Aliamphritea hakodatensis: one gene and its partner. Each later gene encodes a partner of the first gene's protein in a complex. Links are inferred from orthologs where the notes say so. Each region holds a gene or a part of one and is shown in the gene's direction. Other genes may lie near its edges. The genes, in order: iscU and PCI15_RS09265.

Region 1 (4,977 bases):
ACGGCTGGCGGTAAATTCTTCACCGTTCATCGGATTCAGTACGATGGCGTGTTCCAGGCGGCCGCGCTGGTAACCGGCGATGCTCAGGGCAAACACAGGTACGCCGTTTGCGAAGTTGCTGGTGCTGTCGATAGGGTTTACCTGCCAGGTAATGGCGGCGGTGCCTTCTGCAGCGTGCTGGCCAGTGAATTCACCATTTACTTCGTGGTCCGGATAGGCTTTCTGGATTGTGCTGGCAATCGCCTTTTCTGCCTGCTTGCAGGTCTCTTCGAAAAAGTCACTGACACTTGATTGTTCGGATTTAATCAGGTCGAGTCGTTCCACTGCGCGGGCGATTTGTTCGCCTGCGATGCGTGCGCCGCGCAGGGCGATATTTACCATCGGTTGCATCTATCTAATACCAGTCGTCGGGAGGGTAAGAAATCAAAGAGCGCGATTATAGCAAAATCTTGCTGAGATAAAGAACAACAAACCGCGAATACTTGGCAGGTTCTGGTAAAATAATCGCCTTTTTATACTATAAGTCTGAATTTGATGCTGCAAAATATACGAATTGTACTGGTAAATACCACTCACCCCGGCAATATCGGTGCGGTCGCCCGGGCAATGAAAAATATGGGGCTGGCTGAACTGTGTCTTGTTGAGCCTAAACTGTTCCCTCACGAAGATGCTGTTGCCCGGGCTTCGGGTGCCACTGATTTGCTGGAAAGTGCGCTGGTTGTTGGTTCGCTGGATGAGGCGCTGGAAGGGTGTCATCTGGTGGTGGGTACGAGTGCCCGTAGCCGGAATATCCCCTGGCCGTTGCTGAACCCCCGCGAGCTGGGAGGGGTGTCTTCAGGTCTGGGTGCTGATCAGAAAATGGCGGTTGTATTTGGCCGTGAGGATCGCGGACTGACCAATGAAGAATTGCAGCGTTGTCATTATCATGTGCATATCCCTACGGAAGAGACCTTCAGTTCGCTGAATATCGGTGCGGCTGTACAGGTTATTTGCTACGAGCTTCGCATGGCCGCTTTGCAGCAGGGCAGTATGGAAGATAAGCCCCAGTGGGGGACGGACTGGGATGTGGACCTGGCGGATATGCAGGAACTGGAGCGGATGTTCGAGCATCTGGAGCAGACCATGATTGATATTGAGTTTCTTGATCCCGAGAAGCCGCGCCAGCTCATGCCGCGGTTACGGCGGCTGTTTCTGAGAGCGCTGCCAGATAAAATTGAAGTCAATGTGCTGCGGGGAATCCTTACCGCGACTCAGAAACGTCTGAAGAAGTCAGACGCAGACGTTTAGTCATCCTGCAAAAGGTGCTAGAATCTCGCCGCCCTCAGTGGCGGCTGTGATTATCTGACCGGATTTTGCTGTCTCCGGTCCGGATGAATTTTCAGCCTGAAACGGTATTTAAAAACCAAGTGAATTACTTGGTTATATAATTGACTAAAATACTAGGGTATTGCATAATCCCCCGCGTGCTCAGTTTGGGGTGAGGGAAGTATTTTATGCGATTAACAACGAAAGGCCGATATGCGGTTACCGCGATGCTTGATCTTGCGCTTCACGCAAGTGACGGACCTATCAGCCTGGCGGATATATCTGAACGTCAGGGGATTTCCCTGTCTTATTTAGAACAGCTATTCGCTAAGTTGCGTCGTAATGATCTGGTGCGCAGTGTACGTGGTCCCGGTGGTGGGTATCAGCTTAACCGTGAGCAGCATGCGATTGATGTCGCTGAAGTGATTGATGCGGTTAATGAGTCTGTTGATGCGACGGGATGCGGGCACAGTGGTGGTGGTCATACTGGTGGTTGTCAGGGGGGGAGTACCTGTCTGACACACCATCTGTGGTGTGATCTCAGTAGCCAGATACATGAATTTCTAAGCCAGATCAGTCTGGCTGATCTGATGGCCCGCCAAGATGTTCAGGCCGTCGCAAAACGTCAGGATCGTGAACAGCAGACGTTAATAGATACGAGTTTAATAGAGGCGAAAGTAAGCGCCTGAGTCTCTGATAAAGAGACGTTTTTGGAGAGTTGATGTAATGAAGTTGCCAATTTATTTTGACTACGCAGCCACTACACCGGTTGATCCCCGGGTAGCTGAGAAGATGATTGAATGTCTGACCATCGAAGGTAATTTCGGTAATCCGGCTTCCCGTTCTCATCTGTATGGCTGGAAAGCTGAAGAAGCTGTTGAGACTGCACGTCGACAGGTTGCTGACCTGATGAACGCTGATCCGCGTGAAATCGTATGGACGTCCGGTGCAACTGAGTCGGATAACCTGGCTATTAAAGGTGTGGCGCATTTTTATTCTAAAAAAGGCAAGCACATCATTACCTCCAAAATTGAACACAAAGCAGTTCTGGATACCTGCCGCCAGTTAGAGCGTGAAGGGTTTGAGGTGACGTACCTTGATCCGGATGCTGACGGTATTATTCAGCCTCAGGCAGTTGCTGATGCACTGCGTGAAGATACGATTCTGGTATCTGTTATGCACGTGAATAATGAAATCGGCGTGATCAATGACGTTGCAGCAATCGGTGAAATTACCCGTGCTAACGGTGTCTTGTTCCACGTAGATGCTGCTCAGAGTGCTGGCAAGGTTGATATCGACGTAGCTGCAATGAAAGTGGATCTGGTATCTGTTTCAGGTCACAAGATGTACGGCCCTAAGGGGATCGGTGTTTTGTATGTACGCCGTAAGCCGCGTGTTCGTCTGGAAGCTCAGATGCATGGTGGTGGTCATGAGCGTGGTATGCGTTCTGGTACCCTGGCAACCCACCAGATTGTTGGTATGGGTGAGGCAGCGCGACTGGCCAAAGAAGACATGCAGCTTGATAAAGACAAGATTACCGCGTTGCGTAACCGTTTCTGGAATGCGATCGAAGATATGGAAGAGATTCATATCAACGGTTCCGTTGATCAGCGTTACATTGGTAACCTGAATGTAAGTTTCAACTACGTTGAAGGTGAGTCACTGCTGATGTCACTGAAAGATCTGGCGGTTTCTTCAGGTTCTGCATGTACATCTGCGAGCCTTGAGCCTTCATACGTACTGCGTGCGCTGGGTCTGAATGATGAGATGGCGCACAGCTCGATCCGTTTCTCTATCGGGCGTTTTACTACCGAACAGGATATTGACGATGCTGTCGAACAGATTCGCGAAGCGGTTTCCAAGCTGCGTGAATTGTCGCCTCTGTGGGACATGTACAAAGACGGTGTTGATTTAAGCAAGGTTGAATGGGTTCATCACTAAGCGTCGCTTGGCTGGTGAAACCAAACTGAGGAGGTCGTTATGGCTTACAGTGATCAGGTAATCGATCATTACGAGAATCCGCGTAATGTCGGCAAAATGAATGATAAAGATACCAACGTTGGCACAGGTATGGTGGGTGCACCTGCATGTGGTGACGTTATGCGCCTGCAGATTCAGGTTAGCGATGAAGGTGTTATTGAAGACGCTAAGTTTAAAACTTACGGTTGTGGTTCCGCGATTGCTTCAAGCTCGCTGGTAACTGAGTGGGTTAAAGGCATGACTCTGGATGAGGCTGCCGAGCTGAAGAATACTAAAATTGCGGAAGAGCTTGCGCTGCCACCAGTGAAAATTCACTGTTCAGTACTGGCTGAAGATGCAATTAAAGCGGCTGTTGCTGATTACAAAGAAAAGCAGGCTAAGTAAGCTTGTCCGGCACCCGGTCGTCTCCGGGTGCTGACCGGTATTCTAGGAGGAAACTTATGGCAATCACAATGACCAGTGCTGCGGCCAATCATGTGAACCGTTATCTTGAATCCCGAGGGCAGGGAACAGGTATTCGTCTTGGTGTGAGAACCTCCGGGTGCTCCGGTATGGCATATGTCCTTGAGTTTGTTGATGCTGTTCAGGATGAAGATCAGGTCTTTGAAGCTGAAGGCGTTAAGATTGTCATTGACCCGAAAAGCTTGCTCTATCTGGACGGTACCGAATTGGATTTTGTTAAAGAAGGCCTGAATGAAGGCTTTAAGTTTAACAATCCTAATGTTAAAAATGAGTGTGGTTGCGGCGAAAGCTTCAACATCTGAACCGTTAGAGGTTCCTGACTCCCGTTTCTTTTTCAGCCGCTGTACTTGTCCGGATTGCATCCGGTCGTGCAACGGCTGAATCGTATCTGCCGGCTCTTTCATGGATATAAAACAGAACTATTTTGAGTTTCTTGGTCTGCCGGAGAGTTATCAGCTCGATAAGCAGGCGTTGTCTGAGCGTACCCGCGAACTGCAGAAAACGTTACACCCGGATAAGTTTGCACATCTTGCAGATCATGAGCGCCGTCTTTCGGTTCAATATACCGCGTATCTGAATGAAGCGGTTGCGACCCTGAAGTCGCCGTTAAGCCGCGCACAGTACCTGCTTTCTCTGCGGGGAGAAGATACTTATTCAGAATCATCTGTTCAGCTTGACCCCATGTTTCTGATGCAGCAAATGGAACTGCGTGAAGCTGTTGAAGACATTGCGGATGCCGACGATCCGGATGCGGCTGTTGAAGACATGTATACCGAGGTTGCTGAGCGCAAGCAGGTGTTCCAGGCTGAATTTCAAACCCTTTATGATCAGGCGGATTATCCGGCTGCAGCAGTGACTGTCAGAAAAATGCAGTTCATTTATAAGCTGGAGCGGGACGTAGAAGCGCTTGAAGACAAACTTTACGATTAATCATTATGGCCTTATTGCAGATTGCAGAGCCGGGACAAACCCCGGAACCCCATCAGCGCAAGCTGGCAGTGGGGATTGATTTAGGTACAACCAATTCTTTAGTGGCTGCTGTACGTAATGGTGAAACTGTTACGCTGCCGGATCATGACGGTCAGCATTTGCTGCCCTCGGTTGTCCGCTATACCGAAGCTGAGCCTGAAGTGGGTGCCACAGCGCTGGCGCAGGCAGCCAGGGATCCGTTCAATACGATCGTTTCTGTGAAGCGTCTGATGGGGCGTGGCATTGCTGACCTTAAGGCCC
Region 2 (5,854 bases), 880 kb from region 1 along the record:
CGGTCAGGCACGGATTGGCCGTCCGCCGGAATCCGTACTGGAGATTCTCTGAGTGAGTTCACCTTACGTTCTGGTTCTCTACTATAGCCGCCATGGTGCCACCCGCACCATGGCTGAACAGATCGCCCGGGGCATCGAAGCCAGCGGCATTGACACCCGTCTGCGCACCGTCCCGGAAGTGTCTGCCGAGTGTGAACAGTCTGCGCCCACCATTCCTGCAGACGGTGACATCTACTGCACTGAAGCAGATCTGGCAAACTGCAGCGGTCTGGCACTGGGCAGCCCGACCCGTTTTGGCAACATGGCCTCACCGCTGAAATACTTCATCGACAGCACCAGCAGCTTATGGCTGAGCGGTGCGCTGATCGACAAACCTGCCTGCGTATTCAGCTCCACCGCCAGCTTACACGGCGGCCAGGAAACCACCCTGCTGAGCATGATGCTGCCATTAATGCACCACGGTATGCTGATGGCCGGCATTCCTTATTCTGAGTCTGAGCTGCTCAGCACCACCCGGGGCGGCACCCCGTACGGCGCAACCCATGTTGCCGGACAGGATGGTCAGGATCTGGACAATACCGAACGCAATCTGTGCCAGGCACAGGGCAAGCGTCTGGGCAGGCTGGCCACACAACTGCTGAACGCCCGCTAATTAACCACTGGACGAGAACCTTCCCATGCAAGCAAAACTTCAGCGTCTGGTTAATATCAGCCGGGCTGCGACACTGCTCAGTTACTTTGGACTGATCCTGTTACTGACCGCCTGGTATCTTCTGATATCTCCGCCGCCGACGGCAAACCCTTATGTTATCTGGGCAGTACAGACAGTGCCTCTGGCCCTGTTCTACCCGGTGGTCATCAGGAAAAATCTGCGTGGCCATATCTGGCTTTGCTTCTTCCTCAGTATCTATTTTATGCATGCGGTACAGACCGCCATGGCCGGCGGCCCTAACAGTTTACTGGCACTGGCTCAAAGCTTACTGGTTGCCAGTCTGTTTACGGCAGCCATGATGTTCACCCGCTGGCAGAGTAAACTGAATAAATTACTGAGTGCTGCAAAAGCAGAATAAGCAACGGCTGATATCCGGACGCTTTCAGAACAGCAAAGCGCCGGCTTATTACCGGGAAAATACAGAGTCAGACCCAGGAGTTGTAAGTTGAGTTTTTCAGTTGCCGACATCCGCCAGCAATTTCCACTGCTGGCTCAGCAGATTCATGATCAGCCACTGGTCTATCTGGATAATGCCGCCACCACCCAGAAGCCGGCAAGCGTGATTCAGGCAATCAGCAACTATTACAGCGCGAACAATGCCAATGTTCACCGTGGCGCTCATCATTTAAGCGAACGGGCAACGGTACAGTTTGAAGCGGCCAGACAAAGCGTCCGACAATTTATCAACGCCGCCAGTGACAAAGAGATAATCTGGACCCGGGGCACCACCGAAAGCCTGAATCTGATCGCCCAGTGCCTGACAGGCCAGCTACAGAAAAACGATGAAATCCTGCTCACCGAGCTGGAACACCATGCCAATATCGTCCCCTGGCAAATGCTGGCGCAACGCACCGGTGCAGTCATCAGGGTCGTGCCGGTTCTGCCAAACGGCGACCTTGATCAACAGGCATTTGGCCACCTGCTTAACCACCAGACCAGAATTGTCTCACTGACCCATGTATCCAACGCACTGGGCACGGTAAACCCGCTGGCCGCTATGGTCCGTCAGGCCAAGGCAGCCGGTGCAACAGTGGTTGTCGACGGCGCTCAGGCCGTGGCCCATATGAAGGTTGATGTACAGCGCCTGGGTTGCGACTTTTACGTTTTTTCCGGCCATAAGATGTACGGCCCGACCGGCACCGGGGTGCTGTACGGCCGCCAGGCACTGCTTGAAGCACTGCCCCCCTGGCAGGGTGGCGGTGAAATGATCCGCAGCGTCAGCTTCGAACACACCGAATACAATGACCTGCCTTTTAAATTTGAAGCCGGCACACCCAACATTGCCGGTGCGGTTGGCCTGATGGCGACGATTGACTGGCTGAACAGCCTGGACCGCCGTGCCGTTGCCGGCCATGAACAGGCACTGCTACAGCACGCAATAAAATGCTGTGATCAGGTAAAAGGCTTTACCCGGATTGGCACGCCTACCGCCAACGCCGCCATTCTGTCATTCCAGCTGACCAGTCACCACCAGCAGGATGTAGGCCTTATTCTTGATCAGCACGGGATCGCGGTACGTACCGGCCATCATTGCGCCATGCCACTGATGAGCAAACTGGGCCTGCCGGGCACCATCCGTGCTTCATTTGCAGCCTATAACACCACTGAAGACGTGGAGCGTTTTGCTGAAGTGCTCCATCAGCTGACCGCCAGCGGCTTCTTTCCGGTCGCCGAAACCGTCAGCAGCGACAAAGCCTTTACCGATAACCCGTTCGGTAAAGACATTGATTCAGACACCATACTCAGCAGGCTTGAACCCCTGACCAGCTGGAACGACCGTTACCGGGAAATCATGTTACTCGGCAAACAGTTGCCTCACATGACCAGCGAAGCAAAAGTCAGCGAACATCTGGTAAAAGGCTGCGAAAGCTCTGCCTGGCTTGATTATCAGAAAGATAATGACGGGCGCTACTGGTTCAGCGCCGATGCGGATGCAAGGGTTATCCGCGGGCTGATCGCACTGTTGCTGGCAGCGGTAAACGGCAAAACCGCTGAGGACATTCTGCTGTTTGATATTGAAGGCTATCTGAAACGCCTGCAACTGATGAAGCATCTCAGCCCTTCCCGGGGGAACGGCTTGCTGGCGATCATCGCCCGCATCCGGGAAATTGCAACGGCCTGACTTCCCTGACAATACCGGAAAAACAGGCCATTTGTGCCAACTGTACTCTGAACAACAGTGGCTAATCGGTCAGATTATCCACCCGCATATTTTCCCGTTCATAATGAATCGGCATCGCACGGCCATATAAATGCTCGGAATGTTTAGGCCGGTTAACCGTAAACGGGTCAGTTGAATAGGTCGGCAGCGCAATAATGCGCATGGTATCCCCTTCGATACGGGTCACCCGGTGCATGGAAAAACGCCCCTTGAACAACTGCAGATCACCGGGGCGCAGCTGTAACTGATGCACCCTGTCACTGTTGCCTGCCAGCACGTCCCTGACATCGTCAAAACACTCATCTTCCGGATGGCGGACATCCGGGGCGAATTCAAAACACCCGCCGGCTTCAGACTCCTGTACCAGAATACTCACAGTGAATTCATTACCGTCAAAATGCCAGGGGAAATAATGCCCGGAATCCATCACCGAATACGGGTTACGTCCCAGTGGATCCGCCCAGCAATATAACGGCCAGATATTCAGGCACTCGCCCACAAAGCGCAGCATTTGCGGGTCTTCATAAATGGCACGCAGGTCTGAGCTGTCTTCCAGCACATCTGAATTGATATAGCCGCTCTCACGGCGCTCAAAAAAGCGTTTCGGATGGTCTGCTGGCAGGCTCTCATCATCCGGCGTGAAATAAGGATTATGGCTCCCCTGCGACCAGAATGTTTCCGGCAGCAGGCGCTTTGCCTCTGCAGTCATCCGCTGCAGGGATTCCGGCCTGACAAAATTGCGGATCACCACACAGCCGATATCATCCAACGCTTCACGGCAGTGCGCCAGTAACGCCTGCATTTCAGGATGTTCCAACTGATCAATCGGATACCTTTGCAGATCAACAATGTCTCCCAGCTGCATACCTTCCGCCTGAATCACTGTTTGCCCGTTCATGATCTTCTAACTCCACATCAGATGTTTATGTTGCGGCAACCGGCCGCCGTTTGCATAAATATCAAACAAGCTCTTCCATAAAACAAACAAATATAATCTAATGTTAATATCGAATTTCCCGATTCTAATCAGGACCGGTAACGGCACCGGCGAGTCTTACTTAAGAGGTGTTATGAACATAGAGCACATGCGCGCCTTTCTGGAGGTGACAGCTACCGGCAGTTTCCAGCTGGCTGCAGACAAACTCTGCGTCACCCAGTCAACCATCAGTGCCAGAATTAAAGCCCTGGAAGACCGCCTTAACCGGGAACTGTTTCTGCGCCGGCGTAACGGTGCAGAACTGACCGCTGCCGGCCATCACTTCCGCCGCCATGCCCTGACGTCAGTACGGGCATGGGACCGGGCACGCCAGGAAATCGCCCTGCCCGACGACCTTAAGGCCATCGTTAATCTTGGCTTACAGCTCAATCACTGGGAGCAGATTGCTCCGCCCTGGCTCGCCTGGATGGAACAGGAAGCACCGAATGTTGCCACGCATGTACTGGCGGAATACTCCACCACTCTCATGGAGCGCCTGCGGGACCGGTTACTGGATGTCGCCATTCTTTATGACCCGCAACAGCGACCGGAGCTGACCATTGAGCCCTATATGAGTGAACCGCTGATTCTGGTCTCCACTGAGCCCCGTGAAGTGGTTCCCGGCAGAGTACCCGGTTATATATTCGTCGACTGGGGTGACAGCTTCCGGGCTCAGCACAGCCTGGCATTCGCCGATGTTCCGGTACCCAAACTCACCGTCGGCCTGAGCAGTGTCGGCTTACAGCACATTCTTAACCACGGCGGGTCAGGGTATTTTATCGCCAGCTCAGTTGAACCACTGATCCGGGAAGGCAGACTGCACAGGGTTGAAGAAGCACCGGTATTCCAGCGCCCTACCTATCTTGTGTATCAGGAATCACCCAGCGACAGTGAACTGATTGAAACGACCCTGAAGGGCCTGAAGGCGATCGCACAGACTCAGTCAGCAATATCAGACTGACAGTTCACCCTGAGCCATCCCGGTGACCTCATTACTGACACTGATCTGATTACGGCCGGCAGATTTAGCGACATACAAAGCATCATCTGCCGCCTTAATCAGCATATCCATCTGTGCAGCATGTTGCGGAAAACTGGCAATCCCGGCACTGAATGTGTAATGAACTTCAGCCTCAGATAATTGCATAGGCTGCTCCGCCACACGCCGGCGCAGCTGTTCAACTAACTGAAAAGCACCGTCTGAATCCGTATTGGGAAGAAGCAGCAGGAATTCTTCACCGCCCCAGCGCATCAGCGTATCCGATTGCCTCAGCTGCGCGGAAATACCCGCCACCAGATGTTTGAGTACCTGATCACCCACCTGATGACCATAGCTGTCGTTGATCGTTTTAAAGTGATCAAGATCGATCAGGCTGACACTGAACTGCCGCCCATAGCGCTGCGCATAACTGAGCTGCTTACGAAAATGCAGATAACCGGCCCGGCGGTTGAGCAAATCTGTCAGGTAGTCATAGCTGGCCTGCCGCCGTAACAGGACCTCCTGAGCCTTGGCAGCGCTGATATCCTGCACCATCCCCACCATCCTCAGAGGCTGTTGCTGCGCATCCCGCTCATACACCCGCCCCTGATCACGTACCCAGACGTAATCACCGGAGAAAGTCTGCAGGCGGTATTGCGCATCAAAACGGGGAATTTCACCCCGCAGATGGGCATTCATGAGATCCACAACTTCCACGCAATCATCCAGATGTATCTGCTGCTGCCACTCCCCCAGGCCAAAATGAGTCTTTTCTGCCGGAAAATTCATGATGCGTTTAAATTCAGACGATATATATACTTCGCTGGTTTGCAGGTTAATTTCCCACAAACCGTCAAGAATATCGTTCAGGGCAAAGTTACGCTGCAACCCGGTTTCAATCAGCGCTTCACGGCTGTGCAGCTGAGCGGTTATATCCCGCACACTGACCACGCCGTAGCACGCCCCCTGCCAGGCAAAAGGATGGATGCTGATTTCCAGAGACAACGGCTGAACCGCTCCCAGATA

The links.
Region 2: the proteins of iscU (region 1) and PCI15_RS09265 are in contact, whole or in part, in a solved structure (PDB 5XT5), measured with the Bacillus subtilis proteins. The link is inferred for Aliamphritea hakodatensis from one-to-one orthologs.

The regions. Positions count from the first base shown.
Region 1 is NZ_AP025281.1:1,152,673-1,157,649, forward strand. What follows is about bases 2,006-4,977. They hold iscU (Fe-S cluster assembly scaffold IscU), read left to right. Parts: upstream 2,006-3,285; coding sequence 3,286-3,669; downstream 3,670-4,977. Other genes in these bases: PCI15_RS05245 (IscS subfamily cysteine desulfurase), read left to right, coding at 2,032-3,246; iscA (iron-sulfur cluster assembly protein IscA), read left to right, coding at 3,726-4,049; hscB (Fe-S protein assembly co-chaperone HscB), read left to right, coding at 4,150-4,677; hscA (Fe-S protein assembly chaperone HscA), read left to right, coding at 4,683-4,977. Outside these bases: PCI15_RS05230 (inositol monophosphatase family protein), read right to left, coding at 1-390; tRNA (cytosine(32)/uridine(32)-2'-O)-methyltransferase TrmJ, read left to right, coding at 535-1,287; Fe-S cluster assembly transcriptional regulator IscR, read left to right, coding at 1,494-1,994. UniProt on the Bacillus subtilis protein: Part of the SUF-like system that mediates the biosynthesis of iron-sulfur (Fe-S) clusters. Acts as a sulfurtransferase and thus transfers sulfur from SufS to SufB.
Region 2 is NZ_AP025281.1:2,027,578-2,033,431, reverse strand. Bases 632-3,495 are described here. They hold PCI15_RS09265 (SufS family cysteine desulfurase), read left to right. Parts: upstream 632-1,157; coding sequence 1,158-2,834; downstream 2,835-3,495. Other genes in these bases: PCI15_RS09260 (HalD/BesD family halogenase), read right to left, coding at 2,896-3,495; PCI15_RS09270 (DUF2069 domain-containing protein), read left to right, coding at 678-1,070; wrbA (NAD(P)H:quinone oxidoreductase), read left to right, coding at 632-652. Outside these bases: arsC (arsenate reductase (glutaredoxin)), read left to right, coding at 1-52; more of wrbA, read left to right, coding at 53-631; more of PCI15_RS09260, read right to left, coding at 3,496-3,771; PCI15_RS09255 (LysR family transcriptional regulator), read left to right, coding at 3,944-4,810; PCI15_RS09250 (sensor domain-containing diguanylate cyclase), read right to left, coding at 4,802-5,854. UniProt on the Bacillus subtilis protein: Type II cysteine desulfurase that acts as the initial step in the SUF-like Fe-S cluster assembly pathway.